Regions from separate parts of the Bacillus arachidis genome, predicted to be linked through region 1. Evidence: a T-box and tRNA genes for the amino acid it is inferred to sense, from the RefSeq annotation. Region 1 holds a T-box; the other regions hold tRNA genes.
The links. A T-box is a leader RNA that pairs with one kind of tRNA and senses whether it is charged. The one in region 1 lies ahead of metG (methionine--tRNA ligase), so its partner is inferred to be a tRNA-Met.
Positions count from the first base shown of each region.

Region 2: it encodes a tRNA-Met, which carries the amino acid that the T-box ahead of metG (methionine--tRNA ligase) is inferred to sense. The anticodon was not compared.
Region 3: it encodes a tRNA-Met, which carries the amino acid that the T-box ahead of metG (methionine--tRNA ligase) is inferred to sense. The anticodon was not compared.

Region 1 is NZ_CP127376.1:4,471,846-4,475,906, forward strand. Features, by position in the region: gene QRY57_RS24805 (EamA family transporter) at 1-168, shown strand, start outside; gene metG (methionine--tRNA ligase) at 194-1,828, opposite strand; T-box leader at 1,881-2,154, opposite strand; partial or broken gene QRY57_RS24815 (class I SAM-dependent methyltransferase) at 2,268-3,088, shown strand; partial or broken gene QRY57_RS24820 (TIGR04053 family radical SAM/SPASM domain-containing protein) at 3,304-4,061, opposite strand, start outside.
Region 2 is NZ_CP127376.1:250,808-254,868, reverse strand. Features, by position in the region: gene rimI (ribosomal protein S18-alanine N-acetyltransferase) at 1-427, opposite strand, end outside; gene tsaB (tRNA (adenosine(37)-N6)-threonylcarbamoyltransferase complex dimerization subunit type 1 TsaB) at 439-1,131, opposite strand; gene tsaE (tRNA (adenosine(37)-N6)-threonylcarbamoyltransferase complex ATPase subunit type 1 TsaE) at 1,112-1,585, opposite strand; tRNA gene QRY57_RS03105 (tRNA-Asp) at 1,776-1,851, opposite strand; tRNA gene QRY57_RS03100 (tRNA-Met) at 1,855-1,931, opposite strand; rRNA gene rrf (5S ribosomal RNA) at 1,943-2,058, opposite strand; rRNA gene QRY57_RS03090 (23S ribosomal RNA) at 2,150-4,061, opposite strand, start outside.
Region 3 is NZ_CP127376.1:63,527-67,587, reverse strand. Features, by position in the region: gene spoIIE (stage II sporulation protein E) at 1-1,710, opposite strand, end outside; tRNA gene QRY57_RS01990 (tRNA-Glu) at 1,973-2,044, opposite strand; tRNA gene QRY57_RS01985 (tRNA-Met) at 2,058-2,131, opposite strand; gene QRY57_RS01980 (S1 domain-containing RNA-binding protein) at 2,302-2,787, opposite strand; gene divIC (cell division protein DivIC) at 2,875-3,234, opposite strand; gene yabQ (spore cortex biosynthesis protein YabQ) at 3,231-3,884, opposite strand; gene yabP (sporulation protein YabP) at 3,881-4,061, opposite strand, start outside.

The DNA.
Region 1 (4,061 bases):
GGTGCTGCTGAACTACCAACAGCAATCATCGCTTCTATTACACTTGTTCATGAAGTCGTATCGCTATTGCAATGGCTCGGCATCATTTTTATATTGATTGGTATTTTTACACCGCAAATTCTTACAGCACGAAGAGAAAAGAGACGGAACGTGGAACAAAGCGCCTAAAAAAAGAGCACATCATGTGCTCTTCTTACTTTAATGCTCCATATAGCTTTTCTATCTCTGTTTCAATTTGCTTTATATCAATTCGCTCAAACAATGGCTGCACATGACTGATTCGCTCTGGCAATGTATTTTCGCATTTCCAGTTCACACTTGTAATTGATAATATATCCCGCACTCTTTCACTAGAAAATGGTAAAAACGGCTCAAGTAACTGCGCAAAATTCACAATGAAATATACACAATGAGAAATTGTATCTTCACAAGCAATAGGGTCTTCCTCCCTTTGTTTCCAAGGCGCTCGCTCATCAAAATATTTATTTGCAAAGCGCACCGTTTCAAATATTGTTTCCAGCGCTACTTTAAAATGAGCCTGTTCAATTGCATCTCCTACTTTCTGATATAATTCTTCTATTCTTGCTTTCAGCTCTACATTTATTTTTCTATTCGGTACTACACCGTCATAATACTTCTCAATGAATTTCAGTGTACGGTTCACAAAATTCCCATATGCACCTAGAAGCTCACTGTTGTGACTATAAATAAATTCTCGCCAAGAAAAATCTGTATCACGATTTTCTGGTGCATTAATCGTTAAGAAATACCGAATCGAATCTGAATCATACCGCTCTAATATATCAGGTACCCATACAGCCCAGTTTTTACTTGTTGATAACTTCCGTTTCTCGACCGTTAAATATTCATTGGATACAATATGACGAGGAATTGCCTTTTCTCCGATTCCAAATAATACAGCTGGCCAAATAATAGAATGGAACGGGATATTGTCCTTACCGTGCACATAATATGTCTTCGCATTACTACTCCAGAACTCCCCGTCATCTTCGCCTGTTTCTTCAGACCATCGTTTACTTGCTGAATAATAACCTGAAACAGCTTCAATCCACACGTAAATTTTCTTATCCTCATATCCCTTCACTGGAATTGGTACTCCAATTGGTAAATCACGTGATACAGCCCTGTCCTGTAATCCTTCTTGTAAGTAACGCTCCGTTAATTGAATGGCATTATCACGCCATGTTCCTTTTTGTTTTGCAGCTGTTACTACATCTTTCATCTGTTCTTGAAATTTATGCAATGCAAAATAGAAATGCTCTGTTTCCTTAACTACTGGCGTATTTCCACATAGCTTACACTTCTTTTCTAATAAATCAAGTGGATCTAAAATGGCCGAGCAAGCATCACATTGATCTCCGCGCGCCGGTTCATGACAATGTGGACAAACTCCCTCTACATATCGATCTGGTAAAAATTGTGCACACGTTTCGCAGTATGCTTGTTCCACTACCTTTTTATAAATAAAGCCTTCTTCTAATAAACGTAAGAAAATCTTTTGTACTGTTTCATGATGGTGCTGTGCATCTGTACGCGTATAACAATCATACGTAAAACCAAGCTGCTGAAAACATCGCTCAAACTCTTCATGATAATAATCAGCAATTTCTTTTGCAGTAACCCCTTCTTGTTTTGCCCGAATGGCAATCGGTGTTCCATTACAATCGCTTCCTGATACGTAAAGAACGCGCTCTCCTTTTGCTCTATAATAACGCGCTAAAATGTCCCCTGATAACAAGGACGCAACATGCCCAAGATGTAAAGATCCATTCGCATATGGCCAAGCTCCTCCAATAAAAATACTCACCTTACATTCCTCCTTTTAAATATAAAAAAGCCCCGCCCCTATCTTTTAAAAAGATAAGGGCGGGGCTGTATAAACAGTCGCGGTACCACCTTATTTCGCCAGCTATTCACATAACTGACCTCGTCAAGTACGGAGCAATCATATGCTCTTATACTGTGATTTTGATAACGAGAACCAACTCTCGTCGCCGCCTACTATTACCATTTGATAAGTTCAGGACGAAGCTCAAAGGCCATTGTTCAAATGAACATTCTTGCTTCTTCTCAGCTTCCGAAGCTCTCTGGAAAGAATGGTTTCACTCTACTTTTCCTTTTCAACGCTTTTCATATATAACACGTATTTTACGACTAAAATACAGAAAAATCAAACTTTTATTCAAAAAAAGGAAATATAAAATCCCTTCCGAATATTTATATGTTCAGAAAAGGGAGTGATTTCATTGAATCAACAACAATTAAGCACCGCCAATAAAAAAGGCTGGAGTGCAGCTGCTTATGAAGCGTGGACGAATCGGCACGGTACTCCACAGGAATACGCAAAGAAACTAATGCAAAATCCTGCTCGTGAAGTAGCCTACTACTTACCTTACATACAGAATCTCCAAGGGAAACGGATCATCAATTTACTCGGCTCAAAAGGAAATAAAGCTGTGGCATTCGCATTATTAGGCGCTGACGTAACCGTTGTAGATATTTCTGAAAGCAACGCAAAATATGCAACTGAACTAGCAGATGCCGCGGGAGTATCTATTGAATATATCGTTTCAGATGTATTAGAAATAACACCTTCTCAATCATTCGATGTTGTGTTGCTGGAATTAGGTGTACTTCATTACTTTTTAGATCTCAAGCCACTTTTTCAGCTTATCTCGGGACTACTAAAAAATGGCGGTACTTTTATACTTCGTGACTATCATCCCCTTTATACAAAATTATTAGCAACAGACGATCCAAAATTTAAGGCAAACGGAGATTATTTTTTTGAAGAAATTATTGAGGATACTGTTGCTTATAGCAGCCTACTTGATAAAACGAAGCAAGAAACACTACCCAAAACACTAATTCGTCGCTGGACGTTAGGAGAAATTATTACAGAAGTTGCCGGAGCGAACCTGCACATTGAAAAGTTTACTGAAGAGCATGGTCCGCACCAACGATGGGTCTTTCCTTCTTCAGCCCCAGAAGGAATTGAAGAACGCATCCCTGGTTTGTACACATTAATTGCTACAAAATAATGCAAAAAGGATCCTTTCACGGATAGGATCCTTTTTGCATGCTTAACGCATATAAGTTGAGGTTGGAGATTACCATAATTCTGTAGAATAGGACACAAGGTATTTCAACATTTTGTCTCTGACTTACGCAGTCAAAAGGGGTATGACCAACATAACGAAGAGTAATGTTTCGTTGATATTGATAATCGTTATCAACTAATTAGAAGTATACATGATGTTTTTTTAAAACACAATAGGATTTTCATATTTTTCTTCGTAAAACTTTCGGTACATATACACAATATGGCTCACTTTCTAAATAATCACCCGTTATTGCATACGCTCTAGAGCGCGAACCACCACATATATAGCGGTATTCACACTTCCCGCACTTCCCTTTATAGCTATCTGGATCACGTAAAGCTTGAAAAATTGGAGAATCACGATAAATATCCCGTAAACGCTGCTCTCTCACGTTCCCAGCTTGAATCGGTAATAATCCACTAGGATATACATCGCCAATGTGTGAAATAAACACAAAACCATTCCCATCATTAACTCCTTTGGGTGCTCGTCCTAAACCATCAATTTTTCCAGTTAAACCATTTTGCAGTGCATCTTCATAACGAATTTCCCGATTATTTTTTTGCTGCATCACAACGCGCCGGTAATGCTGAGCAGCCGTTGTCTTTATATCAAATGAAGCCTTTTCCCCTATTTTATATAATTTATGAAATACAAGTTCATTTTCTACCGGCGAAATCATATCATCTATATTTCCTCTTCCAGTTGGAACAAGGAAAAATACGCTCCATAGCACACCACCTAATTGTTCAACAAGTGTTGCCATCTCCTCTACTTCATGAATATTGTACTTAGAAATGGTTGTATTAATTTGCACAGGAATCTGTAATTCATTTAAATATTGAATCGCATCCATCGTAAGCTGAAAAGATCCTGCCGTGCAGCGAAAACGATCGTGTGTCTCAGCTGTAGCACCATCCACACTAAAGGCCCAGC
Region 2 (4,061 bases), 690 kb from region 1:
TTACAAGACCATCTTCATAATTGTCTGTATAGTATCGTTTACGAATCCCACCATTTTGAAATCCATACTTTCGGTATAACTGTTTCGCTACTTCATTTGAAACCCTTACTTCAAGTGTCATCGTTTTTGCTCCCATTTCTCTTGCCTGATCCATTACTTCCTTTAGCAAAGCATCTCCAAGTTTTTGGCCACGATATTCTGGCAAAATGGCTATGTTCGTAATATGTGATTCATCAATAATAATCCACAATCCACAGTATCCAATTACCATATCATCTTTTTCTAGCACGACATAATGTGCATATTCATTCATCGTCAGTTCACGATAAAATGCATCAGCAGTCCATGGAGTTGCAAATGACGCTTCTTCAATTACTACAATTTGAGCAATATCATCAGTCGTCATCTTTCTAAATGTAATATCCATTTTAATAACCCCTATTTTTTTTGACTTTCTAGCCATTTTGTTTCTGCCTCTGCTAAACGGAGGTAGCTCGGGACAAATGTATGCACACTTTGCTCCTTTTTTTGTAATCCTAAAAATGCTAATTCACTTGGCCTTGGGTTATTCTTTGTACAAGAAGCAAATACAGCTTGGTCTCCTAAATATTCTACAATCGTTTCTTTATGTTGCTCTACATCATTACCGATAAATAAAACAGGTTGTCCTTTATCTTTTAGCATCTGTAACCAATCAACAATAAGAACAATTCGATCCTCTTCTATAGAAGATAACTGCTCTTCTTTATATGTATACAAGCCTGTATAAATTTGTCCGCGGCGCCCATCAAACAATGGACAAATAACACCTTCGAAATTTGACCCATTTGCAGCCACTACTTCTAAACTAGACACGCCGACAATCGGTATTTGCAATGACCAAGCTAATGTCTTTGCAACAGTCACACCAATTCGAACTCCTGTATAAGATCCAGGACCAGCCGCTACAACAATTTTATCTAACTCTTTCGGTTTTACACTACATTCCTTCAGAAGTTGTTCTACAGCTGGCATTAGGCGTACAGAATGATTTTTTGTTAAATTCGTAATGATTTCTCCGACAACAATATTTCCATCAATAAGAGAAACCCCCATTACATAATTTGAAGTATCAATTGCTAGTACTTTCATCTTGTAATAGCTCCTCACATAATCTAATATAACGTTCACCACTTGGCTCTAACACAATTTCCCTTGTATCATCACCTGTATGGAACAAGCTTATTTTTAATTTCTCATTTGGCAGAAAAGATTCAATTAAATGAGCCCATTCTACTACTGTTATGCCTTCACCATAAAAATACTCATCAAATCCTAAATCCTCTTCACTTTCCGCTAAACGATACACGTCCATATGATATAGCGGTAATCTGCCTTTATACTCTTTAATAATGTTGAATGTGGGGCTATTTACAACTCGTTTCACACCAAGGCCTTTTGCAAGACCTTTCGTAAACGTTGTCTTTCCAGCACCTAAATCTCCTTCTAAGATAAGCACATCTTGTTCCTTAACAAGGTGTCCTAACCTTTCTGATAAATGTTGAGTCTCTTCAGAAGAAGTTGTCTTTATTTCATATCTATTCAAAGGTTTCACCTACCTTACTCGCAATATTCCCTGTCTTTTATTATACAGATTTTTTCACTTTGTTTCATTTTGAACATATAAAAAAGACCTTAGGAGTTGTCCTAAGGAAAGATTGACTGTCTTTATAAGTTTTCTTAAAAATAAATAAAAAAATACGAAACAACTTGTTTCGTTCTTTTCTTTGTATAAATGGCGGTCCCGACCGGGGTCGAACCGGCGATCTCCTGCGTGACAGGCAGGCATGTTAACCACTACACCACGGGACCATTTGGTTGCGGGGACAGGATTTGAACCTGCGACCTTCGGGTTATGAGCCCGACGAGCTACCGGACTGCTCCACCCCGCGACGATTATAAAGCCTGGCAACGTCCTACTCTCACAGGGACAAGGTCCCAACTACCATCGGCGCTAGAGAGCTTAACTTCCGTGTTCGGTATGGGAACGGGTGTGACCTCTCTGCCATCATTACCAGACTTTTATTATTATACACATTCTTTTCAGAATGTCAAAAGGAATTTTAAATATATATTCCTTCAAAACTAGATAACATTTGCTTCATATTATATGGTTAAGTCCTCGATCTATTAGTATTCGTCAGCTCCACATGTCACCATGCTTCCACCTCGAACCTATCAACCTGATCATCTTTCAGGGATCTTACTAGCTTACGCTATGGGAAATCTCATCTTGAGGGGGGCTTCATGCTTAGATGCTTTCAGCACTTATCCCTTCCGCACATAGCTACCCAGCTATGCCCTTGGCAGAACAACTGGTACACCAGCGGTGCGTCCATCCCGGTCCTCTCGTACTAAGGACAGCTCCTCTCAAATTTCCTACGCCCACGACGGATAGGGACCGAACTGTCTCACGACGTTCTGAACCCAGCTCGCGTACCGCTTTAATGGGCGAACAGCCCAACCCTTGGGACCGACTACAGCCCCAGGATGCGATGAGCCGACATCGAGGTGCCAAACCTCCCCGTCGATGTGGACTCTTGGGGGAGATAAGCCTGTTATCCCCGGGGTAGCTTTTATCCGTTGAGCGATGGCCCTTCCATGCGGAACCACCGGATCACTAAGCCCGACTTTCGTCCCTGCTCGACTTGTAGGTCTCGCAGTCAAGCTCCCTTATGCCTTTGCACTCTACGAATGATTTCCAACCATTCTGAGGGAACCTTTGGGCGCCTCCGTTACACTTTAGGAGGCGACCGCCCCAGTCAAACTGCCCACCTGACACTGTCTCCCGGGTCGATAAGACCCGTAGGTTAGAATTTCAATACAGCCAGGGCGGTATCCCACCAGCGCCTCCACCGAAGCTAGCGCTCCGGCTTCAAAGGCTCCCGCCTATCCTGTACAAGCTGTACCAAAATTCAATATCAGGCTACAGTAAAGCTCCACGGGGTCTTTCCGTCCTGTCGCGGGTAACCTGCATCTTCACAGGTACTATAATTTCACCGAGTCTCTGGTTGAGACAGTGCCCAAATCGTTACACCTTTCGTGCGGGTCGGAACTTACCCGACAAGGAATTTCGCTACCTTAGGACCGTTATAGTTACGGCCGCCGTTTACTGGGGCTTCAGTTCAGAGCTTCGCTTGCGCTAACCCCTCTCCTTAACCTTCCAGCACCGGGCAGGTGTCAGCCCCTATACTTCGCCTTACGGCTTCGCAGAGACCTGTGTTTTTGCTAAACAGTCGCTTGGGCCTATTCACTGCGGCTTTCCGTTAAGAAAGCACCCCTTCTCCCGAAGTTACGGGGTCATTTTGCCGAGTTCCTTAACCAGAGTTCTCTCGCTCACCTTAGGATTCTCTCCTCGCCTACCTGTGTCGGTTTGCGGTACAGGCACCTTTTATCTCGCTAGAAGCTTTTCTTGGCAGCGGGGAATCAAAGACTTCGCTCCATAAGGAGCTTCCCCATCACAGCTCAGCCTTCACGATAAGCGGATTTGCCTACTTATCAGCCTAACTGCTTGGACGTGCACAACCAATCGCACGCTTCTTCTATCCTTCTGCGTCCCTCCATTGCTCAAACGATAAAGAGGTGGTACAGGAATATCAACCTGTTGTCCATCGCCTACGCCTGTCGGCCTCGGCTTAGGTCCTGACTAACCCTGAGCGGACGAGCCTTCCTCAGGAAACCTTAGGCATTCGGTGGACGGGATTCTCACCCGTCTTTCGCTACTCATACCGGCATTCTCACTTCTAAGCACTCCACCAGTCCTTCCGGTCTGACTTCACTGTCCTTAGAACGCTCCCCTACCACTGATACGTAAGTATCAATCCGCAGCTTCGGTGGTGTATTTAGCCCCGGTACATTTTCGGCGCAGAGTCACTCGACTAGTGAGCTATTACGCACTCTTTAAATGGTGGCTGCTTCTAAGCCAACATCCTAGTTGTCTAAGCAACTCCACATCCTTTTCCACTTAATACACACTTTGGGACCTTAGCTGGCGGTCTGGGCTGTTTCCCTTTTGACTACGG
Region 3 (4,061 bases), 510 kb from region 1:
TTTAACCACAATATTTTCTTTTAAAATATCCGAAAGCATCGGAGCAACTAACTTTTCACATTCACCATGTTGATTAGATGCCGCAGGAATCATCATTTCAATATCAATATTTCCTCTATCTAAACAATAAATATCAACATGTTCCACCTCAACACCAAAGTCACGAAATGCTTGTAAAATCCGCTCTTCCTGCACTTGATGATTTTCCCGTTCACGCTGAATTTCTTTCGCAAAATCTTCCATTACTTTCGAGACACCTAATAATTGTTCTGCCACAATTCTACGATTCTCTTTCATTTGTTTTCGTAACTTTTGCCCCTCATAGAAATGACCTAATTCCCCTGCCATTAAATCTGTTACTTTTTTTCCTCTTACACAGTGTTTTTCCCACTCACGAACCAACTTACGGTTATGTTGAAGCGTTCCTTCTTCTGTTTCATCCATAATTTGTTTCATATAATCATATGTTTTATCGAAATTCACTACCCAGCATTGATCCTTTTTAAAACATGATTGGCATGTCTTTGCTGTAATTGTACTTAAAAATAAATCAGCCTCCGTCTCCTTGTCCTCTTCTTCCACATATCCATATATTGAAAAACTATTAGATAATGCAGAGAATACATTTGCAAACTGATTAATTTTATTCGCCGTAACATCACGCATTCTTCTTAAATATTGTTGTTGATCATGAGAATGTTCTTGTGTTCCTGGCATAAATTTAGCAAACCGATCAATAATTACCTTTGGCGTTAATAGAAAGAACCCTATCGCTACTCCAGATTCTATTAAAGTTGTTATAATATTCGTTTGTTTATCGACGTATAATGTAATTAAACTTGTACCAATTAACAACCCTAAACTAACTCCAAGACGCTTTCCTTCTTTTAATAATCCACCAAGTAACCCCGAAAAGGCTAATAAGCTAAGTTGAGACAAACTAGCTACATTTGCTAAACTCAATATCAATCCCGTAACAACCCCTACTGTTGAACCAGTAGCTGCACCTGCAACAAAAGCAAATAATAGTACTAAATATCTAGTAAAAACATGTTGAACTGAGGCGTCGTAAATAAACCAATCTGTTGTACCTGTTAATACGGATGCAAGTAATATAATTAAACAAACAATTTCTTCTGTTTCCAATGCTTGCTGTTTCCCTTTTCTTTCTGTTAGCAATGGCACACTTTGTAAAAAAATCATTGTTAAAACAAAACTAAGTCCTGCTTCAATGGTACTTACGAGTAAATCATATGTCGTGACAGTTTGCTGCGCGAAGTAAACAACAGCGAGATGTGCGGTTAATGCGGAGATAAATACTTGAAATGGTACAAGTCCAACAATTTTACGTGTAAACCGACTAAAGAAGATATTATAAATGAAGAAAGTAAAAATAGATGCAAAGGCAAAAAACAAATTATCTATTGAAACGGAAAGCGCACCACCCATAAGGGCAAGAAATGCGAGCGGCATCTTATCACGTTTCATTACATAAACAGCAGCAAAAAATGGTAGTGCAAACGGCAAAATGTTCGTTAATATATATGCTCGTCCTAAAAGAAAACCGATTACAGCAATAACAAATCCCCATCTAAAGAAAACTTGCTCTAATTTCACTTTCAACTTGCTTGTCCATGTGATTGATCTGAGTTGCCCATCATTCATAGCCAGTGTACTTGTGTTTACAGTGTTCCTTCCTGCTTTTGGCATATTTTTAACACCACCTGCATAGTTTAATTACTGTCATTATAAAAGATAATTATTGGGGTTTTTGTCAAAACAACAGTTCTCACCTACATAATCGTTCGACTTTTTATTCAAAATAAACCTATATATATACAAGTTGTTAAGGCTAAACACTTATAAAGGAGTGAAAATTCAAAAAATAAAAGGTGTTTTTGTAGAAGCTTTGTACTTCTTTACAATTTTTCAACAAAAAAAGATCATGCGTATATGCATGATCTTTTTTAGATGACCCGTACGGGATTCGAACCCGTGTTACCGCCGTGAAAGGGCGGTGTCTTAACCACTTGACCAACGGGCCGTTAAAATAAATATAGCGGCGGAGGGGATCGAACCCCCGACCTCACGGGTATGAACCGTACGCTCTAGCCAGCTGAGCTACACCGCCATGTCGTCTTATTTAACGGACAATTAGTATCTTATATCAAATACGTTTTAAAGTCAACACGTTTCAAAAAGTTTTTTATTCTTTTTTTTAATATACTCATTTACATAAAAAAGCACCCCGAGTAAATTACCCTGGGCACCTCTCTATATGTGAAAAATAAAACGTTCGTTTTATCCGCGACGAGCGCCACGGCCACCACGTTTAGATTCTGTATTACGCTTTAAAGAAGTTAAACGATCTTCACTGTCTTTTAAAAAGCGTGCCATCTTTTGCTCGAATGTTTCTTTTTGATTCCCACCGTTATCACGGCCACCACGGTTATCTCTGTTAAAAGAACGATTGCGTTGCGGACGTCCAGAACGTTGTTGATCACCACCACGTTGATATTCACCGCGTGGACGATCTCCTTCTGGTCTTACACGTTCTTTCGCTTTTTTGATAGATAGACCGATTTTCCCATCTTTTTCAACATTAATAACTTTTACTTCTACTTCATCGCCTACTTTTAAGTGATCATTAATATCCTTCACATAATTATCAGCAACTTCACTAATATGAACAAGACCCGTTAAGCCTTCTGGCAGCTCCACAAAAGCCCCAAAATTTGTAATACCTGTTACTTTACCTTGTAACTTGCTGCCTACCTCGATTGACATAAAAAAAATGCTCCTCCTTAGTGATTAAAAAGTCAAATTTTACTTTATTATATATAATCCTAAAATATAGTGTCAATAAGACACACTCTACTTAGAAACAGGAAAAATTATCTCTCCTTTTCCAGAGAAGAAATAATCTCTCCTAGCAATCTTTAAAACATACTCTTCGTCATTCAACTTTTGAACATCATCTTGTAATTTTTTTTCTTTCTTTGTTAATGAACCCAATTCTTTTTTCATCTCTTCAATCTTTACTTCTTTTGCTTTAATGGAACTATTTTGTTGATAAAACGTTACGCTAATACTCGCAATAGTTGTAAAAGCAAACACAAAAAAAACTGCTAATCGGCGATATAATCGCTTCCTGTTTTCGTTCGTTTGTATTATATGTTCTTTTACAGAATTTGGATTCTGTTCTACGATCATTCTTTGCTTCAGTTCCCTCATTTCCGAGGTCCCCCTAACTTCTTTTTTATACGCTCCCAGATTTGACAGATATACTTCTTCAATTTCTTTGTATGTTCCAGTATTCCCACATATCTCTTTATAAAAAGTTTAACACGATTAGGGAGAAGTTTCCATATAAGCAAAGTAAGAAATCGAACAGGCCAGAAAAAAACTTTCCATACCAAAAGTAATATCCATGCAGAACATTTCCACAACACACGCCCGATTGAAAATAGTATACGAAATAAGAATAATATAAAAGCAATAATAAGCTGCGCTATAATAATAACAGGTTTTATCATAAGTAGCTGTACAATTTGAATAAAAAATTGTATCGTTTGCACAAAAACATAAATGAGAAAATTCAATACTCGCATGTACACTGCTTTCAATAAGCTTTGATATGCAGCAAAGCCACAAAGCAAAGCTACAAAAACATATATACGTAATTCAGCTTCATTTACAATGAGCAATACGTAAAAGGCAAACAGTGCTTGGACAATCCAAAACAGTATATCATATATAAATACAAGCCAACGCTTACGCTGTGGTCGCTTTAAAAAACGTTGGTATGTATCTAACGCCGCCCCAATCCAAGCACCCATTCCAATCATAGAAAGCATTGTATACAGTTGAATCGTTAAACTCATTTAAACAACTTACTAAAGAATCCTTTAGCTTTCTCCCCTTGATTTTCATCAATGTACAACATCTCATGAATTTTCCCTTTAATGGATACAATGCCTTTTTCTACATCTAAATTTTTCATTTGTAAGTTTTGACCACGAATTGTTAAAAACCCCATTACAGTTTCTAATAAAAACTCT